DNA from 2 places in the Bradyrhizobium sp. B097 genome. Region 2 is predicted to be linked to the other one. Evidence: riboswitches for the same ligand, from Rfam matches in the RefSeq annotation. Region 2 holds a riboswitch; the other holds the start of a gene.
The links. Region 2 has a riboswitch for glycine ahead of AAFG07_RS30685 (D-amino acid dehydrogenase). Riboswitches for the same ligand answer to the same signal wherever they lie in the genome.

Region 1 (14,698 bases), 3.1 Mb from region 2:
AGCGCCGCGACGATGGCATGACGCAGCGCCGCAAGGTGCTGGGCAATGAATGGGTCGACAAGTCGATCAAGAACCGCAACGCGTTCAACACCGACTTCCAGGACCTGATCACGCGCTATGCGTGGGGCGACATCTGGACCCGGCCGCATTTCGATCACCGCACGCGCCGCGTACTCGTGATCGGCACCATGGTCGCGCTCGGCCAGTGGGACGAGTTCCGCCTGCATGTCCGCGCCGCGCTCAGCGAAGGCGGCTTCACGCCCGAGGACATCAAGGAGATCCTGCTGCAGCAGGCGATCTATTGCGGCGTGCCCGCGGCCAATCACGCCGTCAAGGAAGCCGGCGCGATCATTGCCGAACTAGGGCTGCTGAAGGGATAGCTCGCTCGCCGGTGTGCTGGTCTCGGCGGCCGGCGCCTGGATGGCGGACGACTCGACAGTTCGCTTCGGCGAGGTCTCGAGCAGCATTACGATCGCGGTGCCGAGCAGCATCAGAAGCTCGGCCGCATGCATGCGCAACGCTTCGATCTCGCCGACCTTGGACGCCATCATCATGCTGGCAAAGCTCAGCACGCTGCCGAGGCAAAGCGCCACCGCCAGCGCCTCGTCGGCGCCGCTGCTGGTCTTGCGCAACGGCGAAAAGGCCGTCATCGCGAGGAAGACCGCGAAGAACGCCACCACCGTGATCCGCGCCAGCGCCAGCAGCCATGCCAGCCGCACCGTCGCCATCTTGCCGAGGTGCAGATAGTCGCTGGCATAGAGCGCGATCGATACGCTCGGCCGCTCATAGAGGCCGTGGATCGGCGACACCATGATGCTAAAGGCGATGATGGTCCAGACCGGAATGAAATAGGCCGCAAGCAGCGCGCCGTTGAAGGAGCTGATCCGCCAGTTGCTCGACATTGCCGCTTCCCGCTTCTCTCCGGCGCCTTTTGGATCGGCGACGGTTCAGCCTGCGAGGTAACGCCGATCGATTGCCGGCAGCAATTTAAACCCTTTGTTAAGGTTAAGCGCGGTGCGATGGTTCCGGATCGATGCGATCGGGCCCGGCCAGCGCCTGCGCCGGCCGGGATAAAGGGGGGTAAAATGAGCGAAAGAACCCGCATTTTCGTCGCGACGCCCTGCTTCGGCGGCGACCTGAAGATGGCCTATGTGCTGTCCGCCCTGAAGCTTCAGGCCGTGGCCACTGCCCGGGGCATCGACATCCAGTTCCACCTGATAGGAAACGAATCGCTGATCGTGCGCGCCAGGAACGAACTGGCCCACCAATTCCTTGTATCCGGCGCCAGCCATCTGCTGTTCATCGATGCCGATATCGGGTTCGAACCCGAATCCGTGTTCCGGCTGCTGGATTGCGACGCCGAGGTTTCGGCCGCGGCCTACCCGCTCAAGCACATCGATTGGGCAAAGGTGCAGCGGGCTGCGGAGGCCAAGCGCAAGAACCTCGCGTCATCCTCGCTGGACTATGTCGTCACATGGGAGGGCGACCAGCTCACGGCTCGCGGCGATGGCTTCGCCAAGGTCCGATATGCCGGAACCGGCTTCCTGATGATGAAGCGATCCGCCCTCGTCAGGCTGTGCGACGCCCATCCCGAGCTCAAATATCGGGCGAACCACAAGAGCAACGACTTGAACACCGGAGACCTGGTTCGCGCCGACCTCGATCGCATCTCGCTGTTCGAATGCATGATCGACAAGACGACCGGCGAGTATCTGTCCGAAGATTACGCCTTCTGCCGGCGCTGGATCGACCTCGGCGGCGAAATCTTGCTGGACCTTCGAAGCGAGCTCACGCATTTCGGTTCATACGCCTTCCGCGGCCGCTTCGCCGATCAATTGGCCTGAACAGAAAGCAGAAACAAATGAGCTGACAAAAGGGCTTCGCCATTCGGCAAGCCCCTCTTGTTGCATCTGCTCAATTGCCCGGAATGAGCACTCCGGATTGGGCTTCTGGTCCTGCCGGCGCGGATCCTGCTGCTCCCCGGGCATCTGACCGCCGTCGTGGCTCGGCCAACACGGGTTCTGGCGCGATCATTGCAAGGCAACGAGGTGTCGACCCTGTGACATCGGAACCGCACCCGCCGAAGTAGTTATGTACAAGCCCTCGTCTGCTGCTGCCACGCTGTTGCCGCCGCCCGGGTCCCACTGTTAGAAAATACCACGACGCGACGGATCAGGCTGCCCGGGGGCCCTCGGCGCGTCACCCCTCGAGTTACGGCAGCGCATGGATTATTTCGCCCAGCAACTGATCAACGGCCTCGTGCTCGGTTCGATCTACGGCCTGATCGCCATCGGCTACACGATGGTCTACGGCATCGTCGGCATGATCAACTTCGCCCATGGCGACATCTTCATGATCGGCGGCTTCATCGCGCTGATCTCGTTCCTGGTGCTGGTGTCGCTCGGCCTCACCGCGATCCCCCTGATCCTTCTCATCGTGCTGCTGGTCTCGATGGCGATCACCGCGCTCTATGGCTGGACCATCGAGCGCATCGCCTACCGGCCGTTGCGGCATTCATTCCGCCTGGCGCCGATGCTGTCGGCGATCGGCATGTCGTTCGTGCTGACCAACTTCTCGCAGGTGTCGCAGGGCGCGCGCGTCAAGCCGGTGCCGCCGATCATCACCGGCGGCTACACGCTGCATGAGGGCGCGCAAGGCTTCGCCGTGCAGCTCTCCAACGTCCAGATCATGGTCGTGCTCGCCACCATCGTGGTGCTGGCGCTGTTCACCTGGCTGGTGTCGCGCACCCGGCTTGGGCGCGACATGCGCGCCTGCGAGCAGGACCAGACCATGGCCGCACTGCTCGGCGTCGACGTCGACCGCACCATCTCGATGACCTTCGTGATCGGTGCCGCGCTCGCCGCCGTCGCCGGCATGATGTATCTGCTGTATTACGGCCTGGTCGATTTCTTCATGGGCTTCGTCGCCGGCATCAAGGCGTTCACCGCCGCCGTGCTCGGCGGCATCGGCTCGCTGCCGGGCGCGATGCTCGGCGGGCTCGCGATCGGCCTGATCGAGACGTTCTGGTCGGCCTATTTCTCGGTGGAATACAAGGACGTCGCCGCGTTCTCGATCCTGATCGTGGTGCTGATCTTCATGCCGACCGGCCTGCTTGGCCGTCCCGAAGTCGAAAAAGTCTGACAGGCACTTCGTGAGCGCGACCTCAGCCCGCCCATCGCCCGCCGCGCAGCCCTCGGGCAGCGCCTTCATTCTCAAGAAAGCCCTGATCAGCGCATTGGTCGCGCTGGTGCTGTTCTCGCTGATGATCGGCGTGCGCACCGAGGCCGGACCGCAAGGCGGCCTGATCTACTGGACGCGGTTCGGCGACCTCGCCGCCCTCGTCGGCACGGTGTTCGGCGGCAGCATCATCGTCGAGCTGCTGCGGCAATGGTGGGGCCCGGTCGACAAGGACAGCATCGTGCCGAAGCCGGTGCAATCAGCGATCTCGTTCGCCGGACGATGGCTTGCGCCCGCGCTCCTGGTGTTCGCGTTCCTCGTACCGGTCATCTTCTACAACCAGCGCTACATTCTCGACCTGTCGATCCTGGTCCTGACCTATGTGATGTTGGGTTGGGGCTTGAACGTCGTGGTCGGGCTCGCCGGCCTGCTCGACCTCGGCTATGTCGCCTTCTATGCGGTTGGCGCCTATTCCTACGCGCTGCTTGCGACCAATTTCGGATTGTCGTTCTGGGTCTGCCTGCCGCTCGCCGGCATCCTGGCGGCGTTCTGGGGCGTGCTGCTCGGGTTCCCGGTGCTGCGGCTGCGCGGCGATTATCTGGCGATCGTGACGCTCGCCTTCGGCGAGATCATCCGCCTCGTCATCATCAACTGGCAAAGCCTGACCGGCGGCCCCAACGGCGTCTCGGGGATTCCGCGCCCGACCATGTTCGGCATTCCGCTGACGCCGGGCGATGACGGGCTCGCCGCCAGGCTCGGCATCGAGTTCTCGCCGACCCACCGCCTCGTCTTCCTGTTCTATCTGATCCTGGCGATGGCGCTGCTCACCAACTGGGTGACGATCCGGCTGCGGCGGCTGCCGATCGGCCGCGCCTGGGAGGCGCTGCGCGAGGACGAGGTCGCCTGCCGCGCGCTCGGCATCAACACCACGACCACCAAGCTGACGGCGTTCGCGACCGGTGCGATGTTCGGCGGCTTGGCCGGCGCATTCTTCGCCACGCGGCAGGGCTTCATCAGCCCGGAATCCTTCACCTTCCAGGAATCGGCGCTGGTGCTGGCGATCGTCGTGCTCGGCGGCATGGGCTCGCAGCTCGGCGTCGCGCTTGCCGCCCTCGCCATGATCGGCGGCTTCGAGCTGTTCCGTGGTTTCGATCAGTACCGCATGCTGGTGTTCGGCATCGCCATGGTGCTGTTGATGATCTGGCGGCCGCGCGGGCTGATCGGCCATCGCGCGCCCACCGTGTTCCTGGAGCGCAACCAGGCAATCTCCTCCGACCTCGTCAAGGAGGGCCACGGATGAGCGGCGACCACATCCTCACCGTCGACCGCCTGATGATGCGCTTCGGCGGCATCGTCGCGGTCAACGACCTCTCCTTTGCGGCCGAGCGGCGCAAAATCACTGCGCTGATCGGGCCGAACGGCGCCGGCAAGACCACCGTCTTCAACTGCATCACCGGCTTCTACCGGCCGAGCGGCGGCGCGATCCGCCTCGCCCACGACGACGGCCGCACCATCCAGCTCGAGCGGCTGAACGATTTCCGCATCTCCAAGCAGGCCAAGGTGGCGCGCACCTTCCAGAACATCCGGCTGTTTCCCGGCATGACCGCGCTGGAAAACCTGATGGTCGCCCAACACAACGCGCTGATGCGCGCCTCGGGGCTGACCCTGCTCGGCCTGCTCGGCCTGCCGTCCTGGCGCGAGGCCGAAGCGCGCGCCATCGAGCTGGCGCGGACCTGGCTCAACCGCGTCGGCCTGCTCGACCGCGCCGACGATGCCGCGGGCAATCTGCCCTATGGCGACCAGCGCAGGCTCGAGATCGCGCGCGCGATGTGCACTGAGCCGGCGCTGCTCTGTCTCGACGAGCCCGCGGCCGGACTGAACGCACGCGAGAGCGGCGGGCTCAACGAGCTCTTGTTGTCGATCCGCAACGAACAGGGCACCTCGATCCTCTTGATCGAGCATGACATGTCCGTCGTGATGGAGATTTCCGATCACATCGTGGTCATGGACTACGGCGTCAAGATCGCCGAAGGCACGCCGCAAGCGGTGCGCGACGACCCGAAGGTGATCGCCGCCTATCTCGGCGCCGACGAGGAAGAGGCGATCGCCGTGATGGAGAGCGGCACGTGAGCTCGGCAGCGGCAACCACACCCCTGCTCGCGGTGCGCGGCGTGCGTGCGGCATATGGCAAGATCGAGGCGCTGAAGGGCGTCGACATCGAGATCAATCGAGGGGAGATCGTCGCCCTGATCGGCGCCAATGGCGCCGGCAAGTCGACGCTGATGATGACGATCTTCGGCCGGCCGCGCGCCCGCGCCGGCACCATCGAATTCGACGGCCACGACATCACCGGCGTGTCGACCCACGAGATCGCGCGGCTGCGCATCGCGCAATCGCCCGAGGGCCGGCGGATCTTTCCGCGCATGAGCGTCGCGGAAAACCTGCAGATGGGCGCCGACGCCACCGAATGCAGCGAGACCGAACGCGAGGCCGGGCTGGAGCGCGTGTTCGCGCTGTTTCCGCGGCTGAAGGAGCGCGTCGCACAACGCGGCGGCACGCTGTCGGGCGGCGAGCAGCAGATGCTCGCGATCGGCCGCGCCCTGATGAGCCGGCCGCGCCTGTTGATGCTGGACGAGCCCTCGCTCGGCCTCGCGCCGCTGATCGCGCGGCAGATCTTCGATGCCATCCGCACGCTGAACCGGCAGGACGGCCTCACCGTGCTGATCGTCGAGCAGAACGCCAACCATGCGCTGAAGCTCGCCCATCGCGGCTACGTCATGGTCAACGGCCTGATCACGCTGGCCGGAACCGGCGCCGAATTGCTGCAGCGCCCGGAAATCCGCGCCGCCTATCTGGAAGGCGGCCGCCGCGGCTAGCTCACCCCTGTGCGCCGCCCGTTGCAGCAGGATGTGGCTGATGCAGCGTCGATTTGCCTGAAAATTGCCGGTGACTTCGCCGCGAAATCAGCCGAGAATGCCGCCGGTTTTGGGGCCCGGCGTGCCGGGCCCTTCCGCAAGAGGCAACGACCACGAGGGACGTCTCATGAAATCACTGAAGCTGATCGGCCTGGCACTGGGCGCGTCGTTCGCATTATCGGCGAGCGCGTTCGCGCAAGACATCACCATCGCAGTCGCGGGCCCGATGACGGGCTCCGAATCCGCTTTTGGCCGGCAGATGAAGAACGGCGCCGAGCAGGCAGTCGCCGACATCAACGCCGCCGGCGGCGTGCTCGGCAAGAAGCTCGCGCTGGAAGCCGACGACGATGCCTGCGATCCGAAGCAGGCGCGCTCGATCGCGGAAAAGATCGGCTCCGCGAAGATCCCGTTCGTGGCCGGCCATTTCTGCTCGTCGTCGTCGATCCCGGCCTCCGAGGCGTATGCCGACGCCAACGTGCTGCAGATCACCCCGGCCTCGACCAACCCGCTGTTCACCGAGCGCAAGCTCTGGAACGTGGCGCGCGTCTGCGGCCGTGACGACCAGCAGGGCCTGGTCGCCGCCGACTACATCATGAAGAACTTCAAGGGCAAGAACGTCGCGATCCTGAACGACAAGACCACCTACGGCAAAGGCCTCGCGGACGAGACCAAGAAGGCGCTGAACAAGGCCGGCTTCCAGGAGAAGATGTTCGAGTCCTACAACAAGGGCGACAAGGACTTCAACTCGATCGTCTCGCGCTTGAAGCGCGACAATATCGATCTGGTCTATGTCGGCGGCTACCATCAGGAAGCCGGCCTGATCCTGCGCCAGATGCGCGACCAGGGCCTGCAGACCGTGCTGATGGCGGGCGACGCCATGAACGACAAGGAGTTCGCCTCGATCACCGGCCCCGCCGCCGAAGGCACGCTGTTCACCTTCGGCCCCGATCCGCGCAACAAGCCGACCGCGAAGGCGATCGTCGAGAAGTTCAAGGCCAAGAACATCGATCCCGAAGGCTACACGCTCTACACCTACGCCGCGATGCAGGTGTGGACGCAGGCCGTCGCCAAGGCCGGCACCACCGACGCCAAGAAGGTGATGGACACCATCAAGGCCGGCGACTGGGACACCGTGCTCGGCAAGATGGGCTTCGACGCCAAGGGCGACATCAAGGCGATCGACTACGTCGTCTACAAGTGGGACGCCAAGGGCAACTACACCGAGATCAATCCGAAGGGCTCCTAAGCCTCTCGCGCCTGATCCCATCAGAGAGACGAAACGCCCCGGTCAGCCGGGGCGTTTTTTTGTTGGGCAGGATCGCGATGCCCGGCCCGTCGCTCGACGCCTCGCAGACGGAAATGCCGTTTCTGTTCCGCAGCTCCAATTCCCAGTTGCACGACCACGCAGTTGACGGAGCCATGAGCCTCGCAAGATTGATCGCATATGATGTGGGCAGATCCCGATTGAAGTTTAGTCTTGCCTGGCTTGGGAGCGCACAATATCGTTTTGACAGTCCAACGCGACGATGCGGGAGAGATCGAAACGAAAGCGAGCGCATCGTTTTCGTGTTCGGCGCCGACGGAGCAACTGCCCCGGAAACTCTCAGGCACAAGGACCGTGTCGTCAGGACGATCTGGAGAGAGACACCGTATCCTTGATGCGGTGTCCACCGAAGGGGATATCCGTCATCGAGCCATTGCGTCGAGCAAAGGGCTCCAGCGGATCAAGCTCTCAGGTACCGAGACAGATGGGGCGCCTCCACCGGTTTACGCCGGCGTCGGGGCGACTCTAGCGTCCGGGAGCCTCTTCAAGACATGCCCCTCATTGCACCCGTCGGCGCCGGCCTCACCGGCGCAACGACCATCCGTGTGACGCGGACGCGCGATTGCCTTCGACGGATGTCTCGACGCCATGACAAAAGCCATCTCGCACCGGCGGGCGGCTTCCATTCAACCAATGCGCTCTTCAACGCGCCGATCGAAGTCCGTTCAACGTTCATCCGAGGAAAATGATGTCAGCCACCCCGCGAGCCGGAAACACCCCGACGTCAATGAAAACCGCGTTACGCGGGCTGCTGCTCGTCACCGCTCTCGTGTGGCCCGGCCTGTCTCACGCCAAGACGATCAGGGCAGTGATGCATTCGGATCTGCGGGCGCTCGATCCGATCGTTTCGTCAGCCTACATCACGCGTGACCACGGCTATATGGTCTACGACACGCTGGTGGCGATGGACTCCAGCTTCACGATCCGGCCTCAAATGGCGGACTGGAAGGTGTCCGACGACAAGCTGACTTACACGTTCACGCTGCGCGACGGCCTGAAGTGGCATGACGGAACGCTGGTGACCGCGGATGACTGCATCGCGTCATTGAAGCGCTGGGCCGCCGTCGACGGCATGGGCCAGAAGCTGATGGACTTCACCGCCGGTGTTGAGGCCCCCGACACCAGGACGATCGTGCTGAAACTTAGGGAACCCTACGGCCTGGTGCTGGAGTCGCTGGGTAAGCCATCCACGCTGGTGCCTTTCATGATGCCGAAGCGCCTTGCCGACACACCGTCGGATCGGCCGATCCCCGAGCAGATCGGCTCGGGACCTTTCAAGTTCGTCCCGGCGGAATTCCAGCCCGGCGTGAAGGCCGTCTACGAGAAGAACAGGGACTATGTGCCGCGCGCCGAACCGCCAAGCTGGACCTCGGGCGGCAAGGTGGTGAAGGTCGATCGCGTCGAATGGATCACGATGCCCGACGTGCAGACTGCAACCAGCGCGCTTCAGTCCGGCGACATCGATTTCCTGGAGCGGCCGTCATTCGACATGCTGCCGATCCTGCAAGCCGACCAGGATTTGACGTCGCGCCCTTTGAGCGGCCTCGGCTTCCAGACCATCGGGCGGATGAATTTTCTTTATCCGCCATTCGACAACGTCAAGGTGCGCCGGGCTGCCATGATGGCGCTGAGCCAGAAGGACATACTCGACGCCATGGTCGGGGATCCGAAGCTCTACAAGATTTGCGGCGCCGTTTTCGGCTGCGACACACCGCTCGCCTCCGATCTCGGATCGGACTCTCTCGTCAAGGGCGGCGGCATGGCCGAGGCGAAGAAGCTGCTGGCCGAATCCGGTTACGACGGCACGCCGGTCGTGATGCTGGCACCGACCGATGTGGTGACCCTCAAGGCGCAGCCCATCGTCGCGGCGCAGCTGCTGCGCCAGGCCGGCTTCCAGGTGACGGTCCAGTCCATGGACTGGCAGACAGCGAACATGGTCTTCGCAAGCCAGAAGCCGCCGAAGGATGGCGGTTGGAACATGTTCTTCACCAACTGGGGCATTGCCGACATCATGAACCCCGTCGTCAGCGCTCCCCTGAACAGCAGGGGTCGCAAGGGCGGATGGGTCGGCTGGCCGGACGACCTGCAAATGGAGAGCCTTCGCGATGCCTTCGCCCGCGCCGGCTCGCCCGAGGCACAGAAGAAGATCGCAGCGGAGATTCAAGCGCGTGCGCTCGACCAGGTGACTTACGTTCCCCTGGGCCAGTACTTTGCGCCGAGCGTGTGGCACAAGGAGCTGACGGGCATGCTCGATGGTCCGGCCACGCCACTGTTCTGGAACATCGATAAACCCGAGTAGTCTCAACCCGCATGATTCTGATCGACGCTGGCGGCTATCCGGGACAGGCCGAAGTCTCCAGCGGGCGATGAAACGAGAAACATCAGAGATGTCGGGATGCCATCTGATGTCCTTTGTTTGGACTTTCCGACGCAGCAAGGTTTGATGCCATGTCACTTGATACCACGTACGATGTGATCGTCGTCGGCGGCGGCTCCGCCGGCGCTGCCATTGCCGCCCGGTTGTCCGAGGATCGAAAGCGGCGGGTGCTGCTGCTCGAAGCGGGCCTCGACTGGCGTGCCGATGAAGCCCCCTGGGAGATCAGGACGCCCAACCCGATTCCCATCATTCACCAGCGGGAATTCCAGGAGAAGTGGCAGTGGCCGGACCTCCTGACCCGCCGCATCGCGGGGCAGGAACCGCGCTTCTATTGGCGCGGCAAGGGGCTGGGCGGCAGCTCGATGATGAACGGCCAGATCGCCATTCGCGGCGTCGCGGATGCCTTCGACGAATGGGCCGCGCTCGGCTGCACCGGCTGGTCCGCGCGCGAGATCATGCCATTTTTCTCTGACATCGAGGACGACGAGGAATTCGGCGACACCAAGGGACATGGACGCGGCGGTCCGCTGCCGGTCTATCGCGCGCCGCTAGAGACGTGGGGCCCGATTGATCGTGGCCTGCGCGATGCAGCGCTCGCCAGCGGCTATCCGTGGTGCGCCGACGTCAACGGCCCCGATGGCGAAGGCGTTGCCTGCTATCCGATCAACAGCCGCAACGGTCGTCGCATCACAACCAACGAAGGCTATCTCGAGCCGGCCCGTGGCCGCGCCAATCTGGAGATCCGTGGCAAGGCGCTGGTCGATCGGGTCCTGATCCGCGACGGCAGGGCGACCGGCGTCCGGGTCCATATCGACGGCCAGGGCACCAGCGAGATCGCCGCGCGCGAGATCGTGCTGTGCGGCGGCGCCATCCACAGCCCCGCGATCCTGCTGCGATCGGGCATTGGCCCGGCGGACGAGCTGCGAGCCATGGGGATCGCGGTCGAGCGTGATCTGCCGGTCGGCCGCAATTTCTTCGACCATCCGCTGTTTCGCATGACGATCCAGCTGCGTGAGGAGCTGCGGCCCACTGATCGGGACACGCGTCATACCAATTGCTGCGTGACCTATTCATCCGGTCTCGCCGACGGCGGCAAGCGCGATATGATCATGATCGGTTTCAACCATCGCGGTATCGGAAATCCCGGAGCGATCGGCGCGGGCCTGTTCAACGCCTATTCGCGTGGTCACCTGAAACTGGCTTCGCCCGATCCGATGATCGATCCGATCGTCGAGGAGAACATGCTGGCCGATCCACGCGACATGCTGCGCATGACCGATGCGGTGAAGCGGTTCGCCGTCCTGGCCACGCAGCCGGCACTGGCCGGCATATCGGACTGGATCCGCCTCGGAGATACCGAGCTGACCCTGCCGGCCGCCGCAACCTTGCCAACAGCCGAGCTCGAGGCGGTGTTGCGACGGGAGACCGGCGATATCCAGCATGCAGCCGGCAGCTGCCGGATGGCCGGCGCCAACGATCCCGCGGGCGTGGTCAATCCCGACGGTACGGTGAAGGGCATCGGCGGCCTGCGGGTCGCCGACGCATCGATCATGCCGTCGGATTGCCGGGCGAATACGCACTTCACAACGGTTGTCATTGGCGAAGCCATTGCCCGGATGATGAGGTCATAACCAGGCCGTCAACGCGGCTCTAGAGCATTTTCGGTTCTGATTGAGTCAGAACCGAAGCTCTAGATCCTTGTCTCGACGCGTTTCTTCACGCGAACCGGTGTCCACTTCGCTCGAAAACGCTCTGGCCGAGCCCGCCGCGGCTGCTATACCGGTTCGAGCAGCCCAAGCTCGGACAAGGCGCGGACGGACTCAATCGTGAAAAACCTTCTCACCGATATTGCCGGCGTTGCCGTCGGCCACGCCGACGACGCCGTGATCGCCTCCGGCGTCACCGCCATCCTGTTCGAGCAGCCGGCGGTGGCCTCGATCGATGTCCGCGGCGGCGGTCCGGGCACCCGCGAGGACGCGCTGCTGTCCCCGCACAATGTCGTCGAGGCGATCGACGCCATCACGCTGTCCGGCGGCTCCGCGCTCGGGCTTGACGCGGCCGGCGGCGTGCAGGCCTGGCTCGCCGAGCGCGGCCGTGGCTTTCGCATCCGCGATGCGGTGATCCCGATCGTGCCGGGTGCGATCTGCTTCGATCTGCTCAACGGCGGCAACAAGGCGTGGGGACGCTTTCCGCCCTATCGCGATCTCGGCTATGCGGCGGCGAATGCCGCCTCCGACAATTTCGAGCTCGGCAGTGTCGGCGCCGGCATGGGCGCGACCACCGCCACCCTCAAGGGCGGCCTCGGCTCGGCGTCTGATGTGACCGACGACGGCATCAAGGTCGCGGCGCTTGCGGTGGTCAACGCGGTCGGCAGCGTCACGGTCGGCGGCGGCCCGTGGTTCTGGGCAGCGCCGTTCGAGGTCGACGGCGAATTCGGCGGGCGCGGCCTGCCGCCCGCGTTCACGCCGGACATGCTGAAGCTGCGGCTGAAGGGCGGCGCGGACGCCACCGCCGCCGAGAACACCACGCTCGTCGTCGTCGTGACCGATGCGCAGCTGACCAAGCCGCAGGCGAAGCGGCTTGCGATGATCGCGCAGACCGGCATGGCGCGCGCGATCTATCCGGTGCACGCCCCGCTCGATGGCGACGTGGTGTTCGCCGCGGCGACGGGCGCAAAGCCGGTCGATCCGCTGTTCGGCCTGACCAAGCTCGGCGCGATCGCCGCCAACACGGTGGCACGCGCGATCGCACGCGGCGTCCATTCAGCCACCGCCCTGCCCTTCCCCGGCGCGCTGCCGAGCTGGCACGACAAATTCGGTTAGAGCCGCGAAGGCAGTGCGCTCCCTCGCCCCGTTCTTACGGGGAGAGGGTTGGGGTGAGGGGCTTTCACCGCGCCAACGGTGATAGACTGACTCGCGGAGACTCCCCCTCACCCGGAACGAATCTGACGATGCGTTCCGGCCACTCCCCGCACGCGGGGCGAGGCATGGAGTTCGCGGTCGTACCGCCTCAGGTAACGTAATCGGTTAGGCGCTGACCGACAGCGACGACGAGGCCTGGGCCGAGATCGCCTGCGACTGGCGCTGGATCAGCTGCTCGATGAAATTGTAGGACGAGGTCGCGTTGCTGCCGGCGGTGGACGAGTTCGCGCTGCCGGTGGCGGACGACGTGGCCGCCGACGTCATCGACACCTTGGAGCCGTCGGCATAGGTCGTCGTCGTCGTGGTCGAGCCGTCGCTGTTGGTCACCGAGGTCGAGGTCGCGCCGTTCAGCGCCTGCATCAGCGGATCGGAGCTCGATCCGCCCGAACCACTGCTGGCGCCTGATCCGTCGGTCGAGCCGCCGGACGCGTGGTGATGGTGATGGCCGCCGCCCCTGTGGCCCTGCAGGGCCTGCGACATCTCGTCGAGGCTGACGCTGCCGTCGCCATTGGCATCGAGCTTGGAGAACACGTCGTCGGCCTGCGCGATGTTGGTGCCGCCGGCGCCGAGCGCCTTCTCGAATTCCGCTTTGGTGATCTGGCCGTTGCCGTCGGCATCGATCTGCGAGAACAGATCCTTCAGCGCGTCCGACCGGCTGGTCGGCGTCGCACTGGTCGAGGCCGTGGTCTGCGACTGGCTCTGCGCGTCGAGCAGCGCACTCATGGTCAGCGGCGAAATCTGCGGGGTGCTGCTGCTGCCCGAGCCTGTGCCCGTGCTGCTGCTCGTCGATGTCGAGGTATCGGTCGAGGCCGAGAACAGCCCGGTCGACTGATTTCCCTGCGTGGAGCTGCCGGTCTGTGTCGTCGACTTCGACGACATCAGCGAGCTCAAAAGATCGATGGCGGATGACGCAGCGCCAATGGCAAATAACATGGCAATACTCCAACAAGGCCGCGCCTGGCGGCTCAAACGCTTGGCAAAGGCGCAGCAAGCGGCGTGCCATGGCAAAAACCCAATAAAACCAGGCCTTGGCGCATCGATGCAGGTTCCGCGCACCCGGCAAGAGCTGCCGCCGGCGGCAGAATTTTCCGGCACCGTAGTGTCGTCCGCTCGCATTGCCCGCCACGCGTCCGCGTGTTAGGCGGGATCACCCGTCGCCCCCTGAAGCCTTTCGGAACTGCGCTATGACTCAGTCATTCACCCCGCGTCCCCTCGTCATCGCCCCGTCGATCCTGGCGTCGGATTTCTCAAAGCTCGGCGAGGAGGTCCGCGCCGTCGACCAGGCCGGCGCCGACTGGATCCATCTCGACGTGATGGACGGACATTTTGTGCCGAACATTTCCTACGGCCCCGATGTCATCAAGGCGATGCGGCCGCACACCAAGAAGATCTTCGACGCCCATCTGATGATCTCGCCCTGCGATCCCTATCTCGAGGCGTTCGCCAAGGCGGGCTGCGACCACATCACGGTGCATGCCGAGGCCGGCCCGCATTTGCATCGCTCGCTGCAGGCGATCCGCGCGCTCGGCAAGAAAGCCGGCGTCTCGCTCAATCCGGCAACGCCGGCGAGCGCGATCGAATATGTGCTCGACCTGATCGACCTCGTGCTGGTGATGTCGGTCAATCCCGGCTTCGGCGGCCAGGCCTTCATCCGCTCGGCGATCGGCAAGATTTCTGACGTCAGGGCGATGACAGCGGGCCGCCCGATCGACATCGAGGTCGATGGCGGCGTCGCGCCCGATGTCGCGGGCCAGCTCGCCGCGGCCGGCGCCAACGCCTTCGTCGCGGGATCCGCCGTCTTCAAGGGCGGCACCGTCGAGGCCTACAAGACCAACATCGCCGCGATCCGCCACGCGGCTGCCGAGGCGCGCGGCGAAGCGATCTGATCAAAACAGCGTGGGCGGCGTGACCGCGGCATTCGCCGACGGGACCGCCGCCTCATCGTCGCCCGTCGCCGGCGTCAACCGCGACGGCCGCACCACGG
Region 2 (14,698 bases):
ATGTGACCGCGCTGCCGCTTGCGTTCCTCGGTACCGCCTTCGCCAACTTCGTTTTTTTCGGTCCGCATCTCCCCATCTCTCTTTCTTTGAAAGCACGCCGCCGGTCTGCGTCTTCGGGCATCGAGCCCGCCCCGTCCCGGGAGAAGACGTTTAGCTACTGCGTCCTTGTGATCTGATCTTGTGATCAATAGCGGATTCGGAATTGAGCGGCAACCGCACCGGTCGTAACGATTGCTTGTCGGCAAGCCTGGGTTGATTCAGGCCTGCCGGCCGGCACAAAAGACATTGGCAAAGCCTTCCGTCCGAAAGCGCGGGGATCAGGCGGTCGCCCCCGCCTGGTAAAGCTCCACCTTGGTTCCATCCGGATCGGCGATGTAGATCGTCAAGCCGTAAGGCCCATCGTGCAGCTGATCATAGTAATGCACGCCGGCCTTCTTCAACTTTGCATCGAGCGCGCGCACGTCGTTGACCTCAAAAGCGATGTGGTCGAGCTGGCGATGGTCTTTCGTCTTTCCGTTGATCAGCGCGATGCCCTGATGGAATGCTATGAAGGGCCGCCCATCCGCGAGCGGCTTGGCCGGCCTGACCGTAAATCCCAGTTGATTGGTGTAGAAGTCGACCGACTTGTCGATGTCATTGACCATGATCAACTGATGCCCGTAGTTGGTGACCCGCGGCTTCATTTGCTCGCCGATCCAGTCGATAACGTCGGACGACGGCGCAACTTCGCAGAAGTATTGCTTCCAGACCTGCTTGGCGGTCGCTTCCCAGTCTGCATTGACGCCTGACACGCAGTCGTCGACCGCGATCACGTCGAAATCGCGGAGGTAGGCTTCGCGAATGGTCGTTTCAACGCAGGCGTTGGTGGTTGCTCCGGTGACGAAGAGATGCTGTGTGCCCAGCATCTTCAGCATCATCTCCAACCGGGTTTCGTAGAATGCGCCGAAGCGGTGCTTGCGGATCACGAAGGACGGATTGAACTCGGCGAGCGGCTTCAGCTCGTCGATGATCTCCTCATCCCAACTGCCCGCGAGCGCGGACACCTGCTTGCGCCGGGCGGTATGACCGAGCAGCTTCTTCCTAGCGCGGTTTTTGTCGACGGCAAAGTGCTCCTGCATGGTCCAGATGACGGGAATGCCGGTCTCCTGGCATCGCTTGATCAGCTTTGCCAGCGGCGAGACGATCGTGGACAGCCGCTTGGTATCCACCCCGGAAATGCCCAGCGTGCCCTTTTCATGGATGAAGGCGTTCTGGAGGTCGATGACCAGCAGTGCCGACTTGCGATAATCGAGGGTCTCAAGGCTCATTTTTTGTCCTCCACCATGTCAATTCCGAGCACGCCGGCGCGGCCCCAGCTCTCCTTCGGTGTTTCATGGATCACGACATGCAAATGGTCCGGCTTGCACGCGGCCTCCTCGACCATTGCCGTGGTGATGGCCTTCACAAGTCTGCGCTTCTGCTCGACCGTACGGCCTTCCCACATTTCGACGATGACAAACGGCATTAAGTCTCTCCTCCTTTTTCGGCGGCCAGGCCGCCTGATGCCCAGGCGGGCGCGGCAAGCGAGAAGCCCGTAACCAGATCGTTGTTCGTCCGGTCGGCACCGCTGAGCAGCCATAGCGGACGGTTGGCGTAGTTGATCAGAACCTGCTCTTCCATGCATGCGCGGTGCGCTGGATGCAGCGGGTTTCGATCGAAATGGCTGGTGCCCGGCAACAGTCTGATCACGTAGATCGGATCCAACGGATCGTGCCTGTCGAGCACACTCTCGTGCACATCATTCAGACTGATGGCCTTGGGCCGTGGGTCGGCTCCACCGACACCGAGCACGACGATCGCTCCGGCGAGTGGGGTGACTGGCCAATAGCGACCTTCCTTCTTCTCGCGCAGGAAATCCGTATATTTGCGCGCTTCCGTGAACAGCTCGCTGTCCCACAGGATGATGTCCGGACCCAGGACGCTACGTGCTTCATCCACGACAGCATCGCTCTCGCAAATGCTCAAGAACGTCCACGGATCGGTGAAGCCGATGGCATGCCCCCAGGGGTTATGGAGTCCCGACAACCTCTCCTGACGGATCGCGTCCTTCCGCGCCAGGATCCCGGCGACCGCTTCGCTCACCGATAGTTGGCCGGGCATGAGCGGCTCCCGCCCCGCCAACTCCAGCCGGTGAAGGTCCGTGCCCGTCATGACGGTCGGGTCACACACCGGCCGCGACCGAAGCCGTTTTCGGCGACAGCCCCATTTTCATAGATGACCTCGCCGCGCGCGACTGTCAGCACGGGCCAGCCCTTGAGCTTCCATCCCTCGTAAATGCAGGTGCCCTTCCCGATGTGTTTGACCGTGCGCTCCTCATCGAGGTCGACGAGCACGAGGTCGGCATCGAAACCGACTTCAATATGACCCTTGCGCGGCCAGAGGCCGAAGCGGCGAGCGGGGTTGAAGGAGTTGAGCTCGACAAGCCTGCTCAATGGCAAACCGCGCTGATGGACGCCGAAGTGCAGCATCAGCGACAGCTCCCACGGGAAGCTCACCACGCCCGGGAATTCGGTCCATAGATTCTCGAGCTTCTTGGGCAGGAACGGAACGTGGTCTGTTCCAAGGCTGTAGACCGAGCCGTTCAGCATGCCCTGCCAAAGCCCCTCGAGCTCATTACGATCACGAAGCGGTGGCGAGATCTTGGCGCGCATGTCGAGGTCTTCGTCATAGCAGGTGCGGGTGAGGTAATGCGGGCAAGTCTCGACCGTGACGTGCACGCCGCGCGCCCGTGCCTCGGCGGCGAGCACCGGCCCCATGCCGACGGAGGTGTGGACCAGATGAAGCGAGCAGCCGGTCTTCTCCGCAAGAAAGATCATGCGACGAATGGTCTCCACCTCGCAGAAGGCGGGGCGGGACTCGGTATAAGCGCCAAGATCCTGACGGCCGGTGGCTGAAATCTCCTTTTTGATCCAGGAGGCGATCTGCGTGTTCTCGCAATGCACATTGATGACGCCGCCCGGGACTTTCGCGAGGATCCGCATGGCGGCATAGACCCAACCGTCGGTCGCCGGCACGATGCCGATCGGATTGTCCGGCTCGTAACCGAAATAGCACTTGAAGGATCTGACGCCGGTCTTGGCGATCACCTCGGGGATCTCAGCGATGTGTTCTTCACGCTGGATACCGAAATGAAAACCGAAATCGATTAGCGAGTTTTCTTCGCCGATCGCCTTACGCTCCTCGTAGAACGGCAGATAGGATTCCTTCAGGTTGCGAATATAGAGAAGCGCCGTCGTTACACCGCCGGAGGCCGCGGCCGCCGTCTCGGTCCGCATGTCCTCGGCGAAAGGAAACTTCACGCCGAGATGACAGTGCGGGTCGATCACCCCCGGCATCAATACCCGGCCCTCGGCGTCGATCGTGCGCTTTGCATCCGGAAGAGCGTCATCAGCTCCCGTCAATACGATTTTTCCATCCATTGCCGCAACGCCGCCGCGGAACTCTCCGTCGTGGCGCACGACCCGCGCATTCTTGATGACCAGGTCCGCTTTCATGATCTTCGCTCCAGTATTTCCTCGATCCGGCGACTGATGCCGGTCCACTGACTCCGACCGACGGTGATCGGCGCACGCGCGCCCATGCCGCGAGCCCAGAGAGCTTTCAGCCCCAGCTCGGCGGCCGCGTCCCGATCGATGGTTCCGGGAGGCGCTGCGACATCGACCAGCAGTGCATGCTTTGGCAAAAGAGCTAGTTGCTCGCGCTCGAGCAGTCGTTTCGGAACGCTGCCGATGACGATATCGGTGCTGGGCAGAATTGCCGGCAATTGTTCGAGCGTCAGCGCTTCGGCGCCCGCTGCATAGGCTGCCGCGCGCTGAACCGGGTTGCGCGCCGCGACATGAACATGGGCCCCGAGAGCGACCAGCGTCTTTGTCAGCAGCGATCCGATCGTGCCTTGCCCGACCAGGCAGACGTTGGATTTATGGATGGTGATCTGCGTATTCTCAATGATCACCCTCAGCACGCCCTCGACGATCGCCGGCCCGCGCAGCAGCATCAGGTCGACGTCCCATTCGTACTCATGCAGCGTGATACCGAGCGCTTCGGAATGAGCCTTGAGGTTGCGGTCCGCCCAACCGAGTATGATGTTTGCGGATGGCCGCATGCCGGCCAACATCTCGCGCGTTGGAATGATCTTTTCCGGGCACTTCGGTGCAAAAAGCGCGCCTTCCGCACTGATGCCCGGAATTGGAAAGAGCGCTATGTCAGCCCCCTTCAAGGCGTCGGCGGCGTCGGAAGCATGATAGACGCCCTCGATGCCCTCATCAGGCCACGGGAAACCGTACGCCCGAACGACGGCTCCAGCCCTCACGGCGCAGCGGGCGATCTCCTGTTCGCGTGCGTCGCCGGCGACTATGGCGATAACCGTGTTCTGCCAACTCATGGGGCCCTTACCTTCTCGATGAGCTGATCCCTGGACATACCGGAGATACCCATCGCTTCCGCAGTCCGCCCGCCAATCCGGAAGTCTGTTCCGACCGCGGCCTGCGCGAGGCGATAGAGCGAGGTCGCCACCGGCACATCTACCCCGGCGATCCCTGCAAATTCGATGAAGGGCAGCAGGCCATGGCCGAAATCCTCTTTGTAGTAGCGGGACTCGAGCGAGTCCGGCCCCTTGATACGGCGATTGGCCTCGCCGCCGGCAATCGCGGCGGCGTAATCGGTAACGTCGACCACATCGGCCTCGACCGTGCCGAGCAGCTTCATCTCTTCGATCAGGTTCGGCAGTTCGTGCCCGAATGCCCGGGCGACTGCCAGCCGCTCATCGTCCAGTTGCCGCATCACCCGGGCGACGCCGGGCGTCATTGCGTCGACGTAGAACGTGAAGCTGCCGCCGGTCGCTTCCACCCAAGCGGCAGCCAGCACCGCGCCAGGTGGATGCAGGATCATGTTGACGTTGGAAAGGTCGGAGGCGATCACGTCGGCTACAGGTACCACGCCCGGATACAGTTTTGCCGCGACCTCCAAGGCTTCCGCGCCTCCCTTGAGAGCCGCAGCCTTCAGTTGCTTCGCCCGACCGCTGACGGTCACAGCATCGGGGCGGTATTTGCGCGCGACATAGGTGAGCGTGGAGAATTCCGCCACCGGCGGCACTGCGCAGCCGGTGCGCGAATAGGTTTCCGCGAACTCCAGTGCCCCGCCGGTGTGACCAGGATTGAGCACGACGGGCCTGTTCGACGGCCAGCCGGCCTTGGCGAGTGCCTTGGCTATGGCCGAATGCGAGAACGTCGGAAGCGCGACCACCGCTACGTCCACCCCGGAGATGGCTGATTTGAGATCGGTCGTGATCAGGGCAGGCTTGGCGACCCCCTCGCCGAGCTTTCCGTCGAACGCAACACCGCCGAGCCTGAGATGCGGCTCGAGCGTTTCGGCCGAACGCCCCCAGAAGTGAACGGAGTGGCCCGCCTGAACCAACTCCGCGACCGAGGCCGCGCCGCCCGCCCCCGCTCCCAGTACAGCAACCTTCATTCTGGCCTCCGCAGATCCGAGCGCAAGGGCACCTCCTGAGATATATTTTGATCACAGAGTATGATCACATACGCCATTGTCAAGCTGAACGAGCGCTCGCCCACGGAGGGGTGCCCATGCATCCGCAGCAACGGACACATGGTCCGGGCGTCCGGCAACGGCGCGAAGGCCAACGCCGTGAATCCGTTCATGCCGTTTGCTCCGCGTCCAGGCGGAAATGCTCCATACGACCGGCAGTTATTTCGCCGGCGACGCATTCGGCGACCATCTCCGCCGTCGCGGCCGAAACCGTCCAACCCAGATGACCGTGGCCGGTGTTGTAGAAGACCCCGGGCATCCTGCCCTTCCCGACCCGCGGCATCATATTGGGCATCATCGGACGCAGCCCAGCCCACGGCACGACGCGATTGGTATCGACGGACGGGAACAGCGTTCGCGTCCAGTCGACCAGCGGCTTGATGCGGTCGTGGCGTATGTCGCGGTTCATGCCGTTGAGCTCTGCGGTGCCCGCCACGCGAAAGCGCGCGGCGCCCAACCGGCTGGTCACGATCTTGGCGCCGTCATCAAGCAGGCTCACCCAGGGGGCGGCCTTTTGACTCCGCTCGTCGTCGAGATGCACGGTGATCGAATAGCCCTTCACCGGATAGATATTCAGGCGATCACCGAGCATCGCAGCCAAGTTGCGACTCGCCGATCCGGCACATACGACGACGCCATCGGCCTCGATGATCTGATCGACCAGGCCCTGATCGCCGCAAGACGCCTCATACGAATGTGCGATGCGATAAACGCCGTTCCGATCGATCCGCCTCACCGTGGCGTCAAAGATGAAGCGGACACCTCGCTGCTCGCATACCTTGGCAAGTCCGTAGGTGAACTTATGGATGTCACCGGTGGAATCCGACGGGGTGTAGAAGCCGCCGAAGAAATCGCCATGCAGGGTTGGCTCGATCGACTTCACCTCCGCGGCGGTGACCGGACGACGGTCCAGGCCCCCGTCCACCAGAATCGCATTGACCTTCAATGCATGCTGGAAGCTGGCCTTGTCCCGATAGATATGCAGGATACCGCGACGTTCGTGATCGAAGTCGATGTGCTCGCGCTCAGCAATTTCGAACAGGTGCTTGCGCGCGGCAATGGCGAGCCGCACGGTCTCGATCGTATTGCTGCGATATTTTCCGATGTTGTAGACGAATTCCCCGAGCCAGGCATATTTGTGCCAGGTCGGTGCAGGATTCATCAGCAGCGGCGCATCGCGCTTCAGCATCCACTTCACTCCCTTGAAAACCGTCGACCAGCTATTCCAGACCTCGGCATTGCTCGCCGATAGCTGGCCGCCATTGGCGAACGACGTCTCCATTCCGGCATAACGCTGCCGGTCGATCACCGTGACGGAATAGCCGCGATTGAGAAGGGAATAGGCAGTGGTGACGCCGGTGATACCAGCGCCGATGACAGCGATATGGGGCATTACTCTCTCCGCGATAGAAATTGGGAGCGGACCGAAGCCCGCGGCTCATCCCCAATCTGTCGCTGTACCTGAGAGATTAGCCACGGCGGCTTGGCCGGTGCGGCGGTCCCCTTCGGTGGGCACTCGCAGTGCCACTCTCCAGATCGTTCAGCTGCATGGTCACCTTTGCCTGAGAGTTTCCTGGGGGTTGCTCCTTCGGCGCCGGCCAATACCGCCACGGCGGCGACCGGTCTCTCCCATGCAGCCTCTTGAACGCGTGAATTCTTTGGCTGCCATGCGCCTCCGCCATGGAAGGCGAGCTATCAATTCCCTCCGTCGTACAGAGTGGTGGTTGTTTCAACTTGTTCCTCATGCAGACCGGCGCGCTCGACCGCTGCCGCGGCAAGTTCGCGAGCCTTACGCCGAATCTCTGCCTCGTCGACGCCCTGCACCTTTCCATCGGCGTACAGCACCTTGCCGTCGACCCAGGTCTGGGCGATCGAAGCGGTCGACGCCGAGAACACCAGGGCTTGCAGTGGGTCGTGGAACGGCGTCCACTCCACGTGGTCGAGATCAAAGAGGATGAGATCAGCCTTCTTGCCGATCTCCAGCGAGCCGATCTCGTCGTCCCACATCAACGCCCTCGCGCCTTCGATGGTCGCCGCACGCAGGGCCTGGCGCGCCGTGAAGATATCCGGTTGCAGGCGTGCATCCTTGAACATGCCTGCGACGATCAGCATTTGCCGCATCAGATTCATGTTGCCTGCGGCCGACACCCCGTCGGTGCCGAGTCCGACTTTCACGCCCGCCTTCACCATCTCCGGATACTTTCCGATGGCGGTTGCGCCCTTGCCAAGCTTGAACGACGAACACGGGCAGAAGGCGACACTGGCGCCACGGTCGGCAAGCAGGCGGACTTCGTCGTCCGACACTGCCGCGCCATGGGCGATCACCAGGTTCTTCTGGATGCCTCCAGCCCTGTCGATGCGGGTGATCGGCCATGCGCCATACTTCTTCTCGCAGACCCTCGCCTCCTCGATCGATGTTGCAAGGTGGTAGGTCGTGCCGACGCCCAGCCTTTCGGCAAGCTTCACGGCGCCGACATGAAGTTCGAGGCTGCACGGCTCCTTGCCCTCGATGTTGACCCAGCAGCGTGCGCGGCCGTCGAGTGCACCGTTGTAGCGAATGACACAGTCCTCAAGGACCTTGAGCGCCGCTTCGGCGTTCGGGAAGAAATGATGATCGACCATTTCCTTGGTCCAGCCACGAGGAAGCTCCGGCGGAGGATTGTCGGCGGCATGCCGCCCGGTGATGCCGCGAATGCCCACCTTCTCCATCGCGCGAACGACGATTCCGGGATCGTATTGCGATCCCATATCGAGGAAGCAGGTGGTGCCACAACGCAGCATCTCCGTGACGCCGAGCAGCGCGCCCCAATATTCGTCCTCTTCAGTGATGTGAGCGTAAAACGGCTTGGCCCAGTGGAAGACCCAGGCACGGGTGTTGAGATTATCCGGAAATACCGCGCGCGACAGCGTCTCCGAAAGATGGACGTGGCTGTCGACGAAGCCGGGGCAGGCGCCGAGCATCCTGCCGTCAACCACCTTGTCGAAGCTGACGCTCTTCTGCCGCGCCGCCACTTCCCTAGCAGGGCCAATATCGGAAATGCGATCGTTCTCGATCACCAAGCTGGCATTGCGCAGGACCGTATCGTTTTTGTCGACCGTGAAAGCGAAGTTCAAGTCCTTGATCAGTGTGCGCATGCCTTCACCCAATACTTGCTTTCACGGACTGTATGCCCCGCCGTGACGACGAGCAGTTTCGGCAGCGCTCGACCGGGCGAAGCCTGTCGTCCGGTCGTTCGCGGCCAAGGACCGCCGTCAGGCGACCGCGGCCCTCTTCATAGCGCCGCCTTTCTTGGCAGTGCCAGCGGGAATCAACCGATCGGTGTCGGCGTAGTCGGACAGCAACTCGGAGCCGTTGGCGGTTACCAGCAACATATCCTTGTTCTGCATGCCGAAGCCATAGCCGGTGTCGTAGCAGAGCGGCTCGAAACCAAGCACCATGTTCTCCTCCAGTGGCGCGTCACTCCCGGGCTTGCCCAACACTGGCGTCACTCCGAGATAAGGATCCTCGTGGAGGTGCAGCCCGATGCCATGTCCGACGAACGAAATCGGCGGCAGATTGAGCTTGCTCAGCTTTGCGATGAACGCGTCGTAGATCTCGCGACAGCTCGCGCCGGGTTTCACCTTCTCCATGATCTCGTACTTGCATTCGACCAGATGCGCCCAGATCTTTTCGGCCATGGGCGGCGCCTGGCCGACCACGGCAGTGCGGCAGACCCCCGCCTGATAACCATCGATCACGGAGAAGATTTCCACGCGGCACACATCGCTGCGCTTCAAGATGCGCTGCGACGGGCCGACGTTGGGCAACACGCTGCGTTCGCCGGTCGCCACGATCATCAGCTTGAAGTGATCGGCCCCCAGGGAATACACATTGCGCGTGAGGTGCCCGGCGATGTCCATTTCCGAGTCTCCCTCATCGACCACCCCGAGCGTATCCGTTATCGCCTGATCGGCGATGCGGGAGAGCTTGCGCAGCAGCGCGATTTCCTCCGACGTCTTGATTTGACGAAGCCGCGCCAGGATCGGTTCGGCACGTTCGAACTTCGCCGCTGGCATGGCCTTGATCAGCCGAGCAAAATCACCGGCCGGCAGGTAGTCCATCTCGAGCCCGATGCGAGCCTGACCGAGACCGAGACCGGCGAGCTGATCGGCGAGCACGAGCATCGGATCGTCGCTGAACTCGGCCCAGATGCGCGTTGGCACGTCCGGTTGGCGGCGCTTGATCGTCGAGGCTTCCATATCGACGCCGAACAGGGCCTTTCGGCCGTCGGCGGTGACGATGGTCATGGCATGACGGTGACGGATGAGAGGTTGCGAGGGAACCACGAACCCGGCGGTATAGGAGAAGTTCTCCGGCGAGGAGCAGATGATGGCATCGAGCCCGTACCGGGACATTGACTCGACCTGCTTCGCGACGATTTCTGCCCGCATGATTTCTCCTCTTCTCTCCAGGCTTCTTTGTTCCGCGCTCAATCACGCACGCGGTATTTCTCGATTTTCTTGAGGTCGACATCGACGCCCATCCCAGGGCCGGATGGAACCACGATCGCGCCATCGACAACCTTCATCGGTTCGACGAGCAGATCGTCCTTGTAGTAGATGCCGCCAACCTGACCGTGCTGGAACTCCGCCGGCGTCGAAACCGGAATGACGCAGGACAGCGTGACGGATGGCGACGCTGCTGCGAGCTGGACGTTGGCCAAGTTACCGACACCCGTCTCGATCGAGCCGTTGACGTTGCAGATGATACCTGCAGCGCGGCACACCGCGCCGACCTCCATCGCCTTGTACAGACCGCCGGCCTTTGTCGTGTAGATGGACACGATCTGGATCCCGCCGGACCGGACAATCTGGATCGAATCATGAGCGTTCCACGCCGACTCGTCGGCCATCACCGGCGCGTCGATGCGACGACCGACCTCGGCAATGCGCTCGATGCCCATGACCGGCTGCTCGACATATTTCAGCCGGTTCTTTTCCATTCGGCGAACGACCTGGACTGCCTCCCCCGGCGTCTTGTAGCCTTCGTTGGCGTCGACGCAGATTTCGACGGCATCGCCGGCGACCTCGCGCACGGCGTCGACCATGGCAACGTCGCGGTCGGGTTCGACCCCGATTTTCACCTTGATGGTCCGCACTCCCTCCTTGACCAGCTTGGCGACCTCAAGGCGGGCCTCTTCGATCGAGATCAGGCCAATGGAATGCGTCACCGGCACACGATCGCGCGACTTACCGCCGAGCAGGGTGGAGACGGGAACGCCGAGCCAGCGACCAGCCAAGTCGTAGGCGGCAAACTCGACGGCGGCCTTGGAATAGGGATACCCCCTGATGATGGCATCCATTCGCACATGCAGTTCGGCGATATTGCCGAGCTCGACGCCAACAACGGCGGGCCCGAGATAGGTGTCGATCACGGTACGGGTGATAAGCGCGGATTCACCGAAGTAGCGCCCGAATTCACCGCCCCAATCCTTGAGTGCCGGCGCTTCGCCCCAACCGACGCGGCCATCGCTATCCACCATCTTGACGATGACATATCGGCCGATCACCTCGGTCAGACCCGCCCATTTGTGCTCGCGTCGCGTCGGCAGTTGGACAATCAATGTTTCGATGGATTTGATCGTGGGCAAACCGGCCTGCCTTCTCTTGTTGTCGCCAACTCGGTTCGATATACTGACTTGAGATCAGCTAATGTGATCACAGTTTATGATCATGATACAAGAAGATCAAGTGCCCTGATGGCGAATTATCACCAATGGGGGTGGAACGCGGAAAGCTCGCGGCCTGGGGAGGACCGAATTGACGATCGTCGAAGCAACCAACTACTTCGCCAAAGATGGCCACGGGCCGGCGGTCCTCCAACAACGACGAAGCGCGACTGCCATCAGGTGCGCACTGGGGCTGGATCCCGGAGAAATCTTCGTTCTGCGCGAAGGCAACGGGCCCGACGTCAGATGGGAATGCCGGTTTCCTTCTCGCAAAGCCTATGAGGCCGACCTTGCCGCTCGCGCCGGCTCTGAGGCATTTGCCGAAGCACGCAGGACGATGCATACGCTGCTCGAACGGTTCGAGCGCCATATCTACGAGATTGACGACGGCCGCTGAAGGGACGTTGGTCGCACCGCCCTAGCGTCCGCCACCGCGCTGAACCATCGCCGCTCTCCAGTCTCGAACGACTAAGGATCGGCCTTTAGCTCGCACGGCGAACTATCGAAAATCCCGATATTTCGCATTGGAAATACTGATTTTTAAAACTTCTCCAACGATGGGACCTTTCGCCGACCGCCTTCGACAAACGGAGCAAGGGGAGCCCATGCCGTTCATTCAAAACACCTGGTACGCGGCCGCATGGTCGAGTGAAATCACCCGCAGCCTGCTGCCGCGGACGATCGCCAATGAGAACATCGTCTTCTACCGCACCGAAGCCGGTAACGTCGCCGGTCTTACCGACCGCTGTCCGCATCGTTTCGTCCCGCTGCATCTCGGACGCCTCAAAGGTGACATCGTAGAGTGTGGCTACCACGGACTGTGCTTTGATCAGACCGGCGCATGCACGCTCAACCCACATGGCGACGGACTGATCCCCCGGGCCGCCAAAGTCAAAAGCTACAAGATTGTCGAGAAACATGGCGTCGTGTGGCTTTGGCTTGGAGAAGCCAGCAAGGCCGACGAATCGTCGATCGCGGACTTCAGTATCCTGACGAACCCGAAGTTTCGCACGGTTTGCAGCTATCTCCACGTCCAGGCGAACTATCAGCTCATTTCCGACAATCTGCTCGATCTGAGCCATGGACAATACGTGCACCCGATGTTCAAGAACGCGGAAGGGCCGCCACGGTTCGAAGCCGAAAAAGATGGGCAATCCAACGAAGTCTGGGCGAAATTCTCGCGTCCCAATCAATTGCCCAACAACTATTTTCAGATGCTCGGATATCCAAAGGATCAGCGAGGAGACCATCGCAACTTCATGCGGTGGAACCCACCGTCTCTCCTCCTGCTCGACGTGGGCATGACGGGCGTCAACCGACCAGTCGAGGAAGGAATTTCGATTCCAACCTCGCACCTGCTCACGCCGGAAACCGAAACGTCGTCGCACTACTTCTGGGCGATGTCCCGTGATTTTCGCCAGGACGAAGACGACCTCAGCCAGGAATTGCTGAGGGTCGGCGTGGCCGTTTTCGACGATGAAGACAAGCCGGTCATCGAGGCTCAGCAGCGCGCGGTGGACACGAGCGATCTCATGTCGCTGAAGCCGGTCCTTCTGCACACCGACGGACCAGCAGTGAGAGCACGGCGGATCGTGGAAGCTCAGCTGCAGGCTGAGCACGGCTAGTCGGCTCGCAAACCCGGCGACAGGAAGAGATCCGGTCGCCGATCGGGCCGTCCAATTTTCTCCCTGACTTGGCCGCGGCTTGGTGCCCGCGGCCATTTTTTTGGCGCATCGGCGAGAGGAGAATGCAAGGACGCCGCCGCAGTCCTTTTTTCAACCTCCCCACTCCGGAGGCTGATTGTTGGACCATTCACACGGGGATTCAAACGCGATAGTTGCTCTGCGCTAGATTTCGAGGACTATCTCGTCGGACAACGAGCGTGAGCAGCAGATGGCAATCCGATCATTCGTCAGCTTCTCGGCGGCAGTTTGAAAGCTATCCCTGTGCTCAGGCTGACCTTTGAGCACCCGTGTCAGACACGTTCCGCATATTCCCTGCTCGCACGACAGATTTACGCTTATTCCATTTTCTTCGAGGACTGCCGCGATAGATTTTTCACCGGTAACCGTGAGCCTCCGGCCGCTTCGTGAAGCAATGACGGTGAACGAGTTCCCGCCCTTGACATCCCCACCCGAAAAACTCTCGGTATGCAGCCTTTCGTCTGGGCAACCTGCTTTTCTCGCGCCAGACACCGCAAAGTCCATGAAGCCTTTGGGACCGCAGACGTAGACTCTCGCTTGCGAAGAACCGAGCCGAAGATCTCTCTCGGGCAGAAAGCGCTGCTCTGCCGGCCCGTCGTCGACATGCAAGCGAAACCTGTTCGCAAACGGCGCCGCCGCGATTTCGGCGAGGAATGGCGCGCGATCCAAGGAACGAACGCACAAGTGAAGATCGAAGTCCGCGCCAAGCGTCTGCAGCCTGTACGCCATCGACAGAAGCGGAGTAATCCCGATCCCTCCCGCGAGAAGTATCGCACGCCCACCGTCCTCAATGAGCTCGAAATTATTGCGGGGCCGCCCGATCTTCAGGCTCATTCCTTCATGAAGGTTCTCGTGAACGGCCTTGGATCCCCCTCTTGAATTTGCGTCCTTCAGTATAGCAAGTCGGTAGTAGCTCGAATCAGATGGATCACTGCAAAGGGAATACTGGCGAACAATTTTGTCCGACACATAGACATCGACGTGGGCACCGGCAGAAAAGCGCGGCAATACATTAGAAGTCGCCGATTCAAGCTCGATGCCTACAATATCGGTCGCGATGCAATGGACCTTGCGAATCCGCACTTCCATCGCATTTTCTGCATCGACCATTGTATCAACAGCCCAAAACGCGTTATCAAGACCTAAGCCCATTGCCGGATTCGGCTGGCTAGAGGGTTTGATTCTATTCAACTCAACAGCATCGCGGAAATCGATTTCCTGGAGCCGAACTATCGGCCTGGTCGATAATACGCACCCAATCACCAGCAAATAGCTATTCGGGAACCTGCCCTGAATCATCGAGATCACTGGTTTACGATGCGACCTGCGAGGCTCCGCCTGCCGCTAACGGGCTCAGCAGAGCGAACAGAACATCGAGCGCTAAGTCGACCCCCGCCGATGCTGTGCCGCTTCATCCGCGACGCCAAGGCGGCGAAGCCGCTTGACGCGAGACGGCGCCACCCTATGCAGCCCGGATATTAGCAACAAGACGTTCGACATCGACCAGTAGTCCGGCAGATTGCTTGCTGAGTTCCTCGGCGGAACGAAATACATGATGCGCGGCAGCACCGGTCTCAGTGGCCATTTGATTCACGCGCACAATGTTGTCCGAGACCTGATTCGTGCCTCGCGCAGCCTCCTGTATGTTGCGGGCGATCTCTCCAGTCGCGTCTCCTTGTTGCCGGATGGATGAGGCAATAGCCG

Region 1: another riboswitch for glycine. It lies ahead of AAFG07_RS16520 (ABC transporter substrate-binding protein); the one in region 2 lies ahead of AAFG07_RS30685 (D-amino acid dehydrogenase).

The regions. Positions count from the first base shown of each region.
Region 1 is NZ_CP152412.1:3,553,573-3,568,270, reverse strand. It holds gene AAFG07_RS16560 (carboxymuconolactone decarboxylase family protein) at 1-380, shown strand, start outside; gene AAFG07_RS16555 (hypothetical protein) at 360-902, opposite strand; gene AAFG07_RS16550 (hypothetical protein) at 1,086-1,844, shown strand; gene AAFG07_RS16545 (branched-chain amino acid ABC transporter permease LivH) at 2,224-3,141, shown strand; gene livM (high-affinity branched-chain amino acid ABC transporter permease LivM) at 3,152-4,477, shown strand; gene AAFG07_RS16535 (ABC transporter ATP-binding protein) at 4,474-5,307, shown strand; gene AAFG07_RS16530 (ABC transporter ATP-binding protein) at 5,304-6,053, shown strand; gene AAFG07_RS16525 (branched-chain amino acid ABC transporter substrate-binding protein) at 6,220-7,338, shown strand; glycine riboswitch at 7,612-7,721, shown strand; glycine riboswitch at 7,725-7,842, shown strand; gene AAFG07_RS16520 (ABC transporter substrate-binding protein) at 8,144-9,715, shown strand; gene AAFG07_RS16515 (GMC family oxidoreductase N-terminal domain-containing protein) at 9,865-11,424, shown strand; gene AAFG07_RS16510 (P1 family peptidase) at 11,620-12,615, shown strand; gene AAFG07_RS16505 (EF-hand domain-containing protein) at 12,820-13,647, opposite strand; gene rpe (ribulose-phosphate 3-epimerase) at 13,899-14,600, shown strand; gene AAFG07_RS16495 (bifunctional serine/threonine-protein kinase/universal stress protein) at 14,601-14,698, opposite strand, start outside.
Region 2 is NZ_CP152412.1:6,627,934-6,642,631, forward strand. It holds gene AAFG07_RS30650 (GntR family transcriptional regulator) at 1-68, opposite strand, end outside; gene AAFG07_RS30655 (isochorismatase family protein) at 318-1,307, opposite strand; gene AAFG07_RS30660 (2-hydroxymuconate tautomerase) at 1,304-1,504, opposite strand; gene AAFG07_RS30665 (resolvase) at 1,504-2,139, opposite strand; gene AAFG07_RS30670 (amidohydrolase family protein) at 2,187-3,533, opposite strand; gene AAFG07_RS30675 (dipicolinate synthase subunit DpsA) at 3,530-4,420, opposite strand; gene AAFG07_RS30680 (NAD/NADP octopine/nopaline dehydrogenase family protein) at 4,417-5,505, opposite strand; gene AAFG07_RS30685 (D-amino acid dehydrogenase) at 5,693-6,976, opposite strand; glycine riboswitch at 7,123-7,225, opposite strand; gene AAFG07_RS30690 (amidohydrolase family protein) at 7,279-8,718, opposite strand; gene AAFG07_RS30695 (Xaa-Pro peptidase family protein) at 8,836-10,014, opposite strand; gene AAFG07_RS30700 (enolase C-terminal domain-like protein) at 10,053-11,213, opposite strand; gene AAFG07_RS30705 (hypothetical protein) at 11,383-11,688, shown strand; gene AAFG07_RS30710 (aromatic ring-hydroxylating dioxygenase subunit alpha) at 11,897-12,916, shown strand; gene AAFG07_RS30715 (PDR/VanB family oxidoreductase) at 13,139-14,293, opposite strand; gene AAFG07_RS30720 (cache domain-containing protein) at 14,457-14,698, opposite strand, start outside.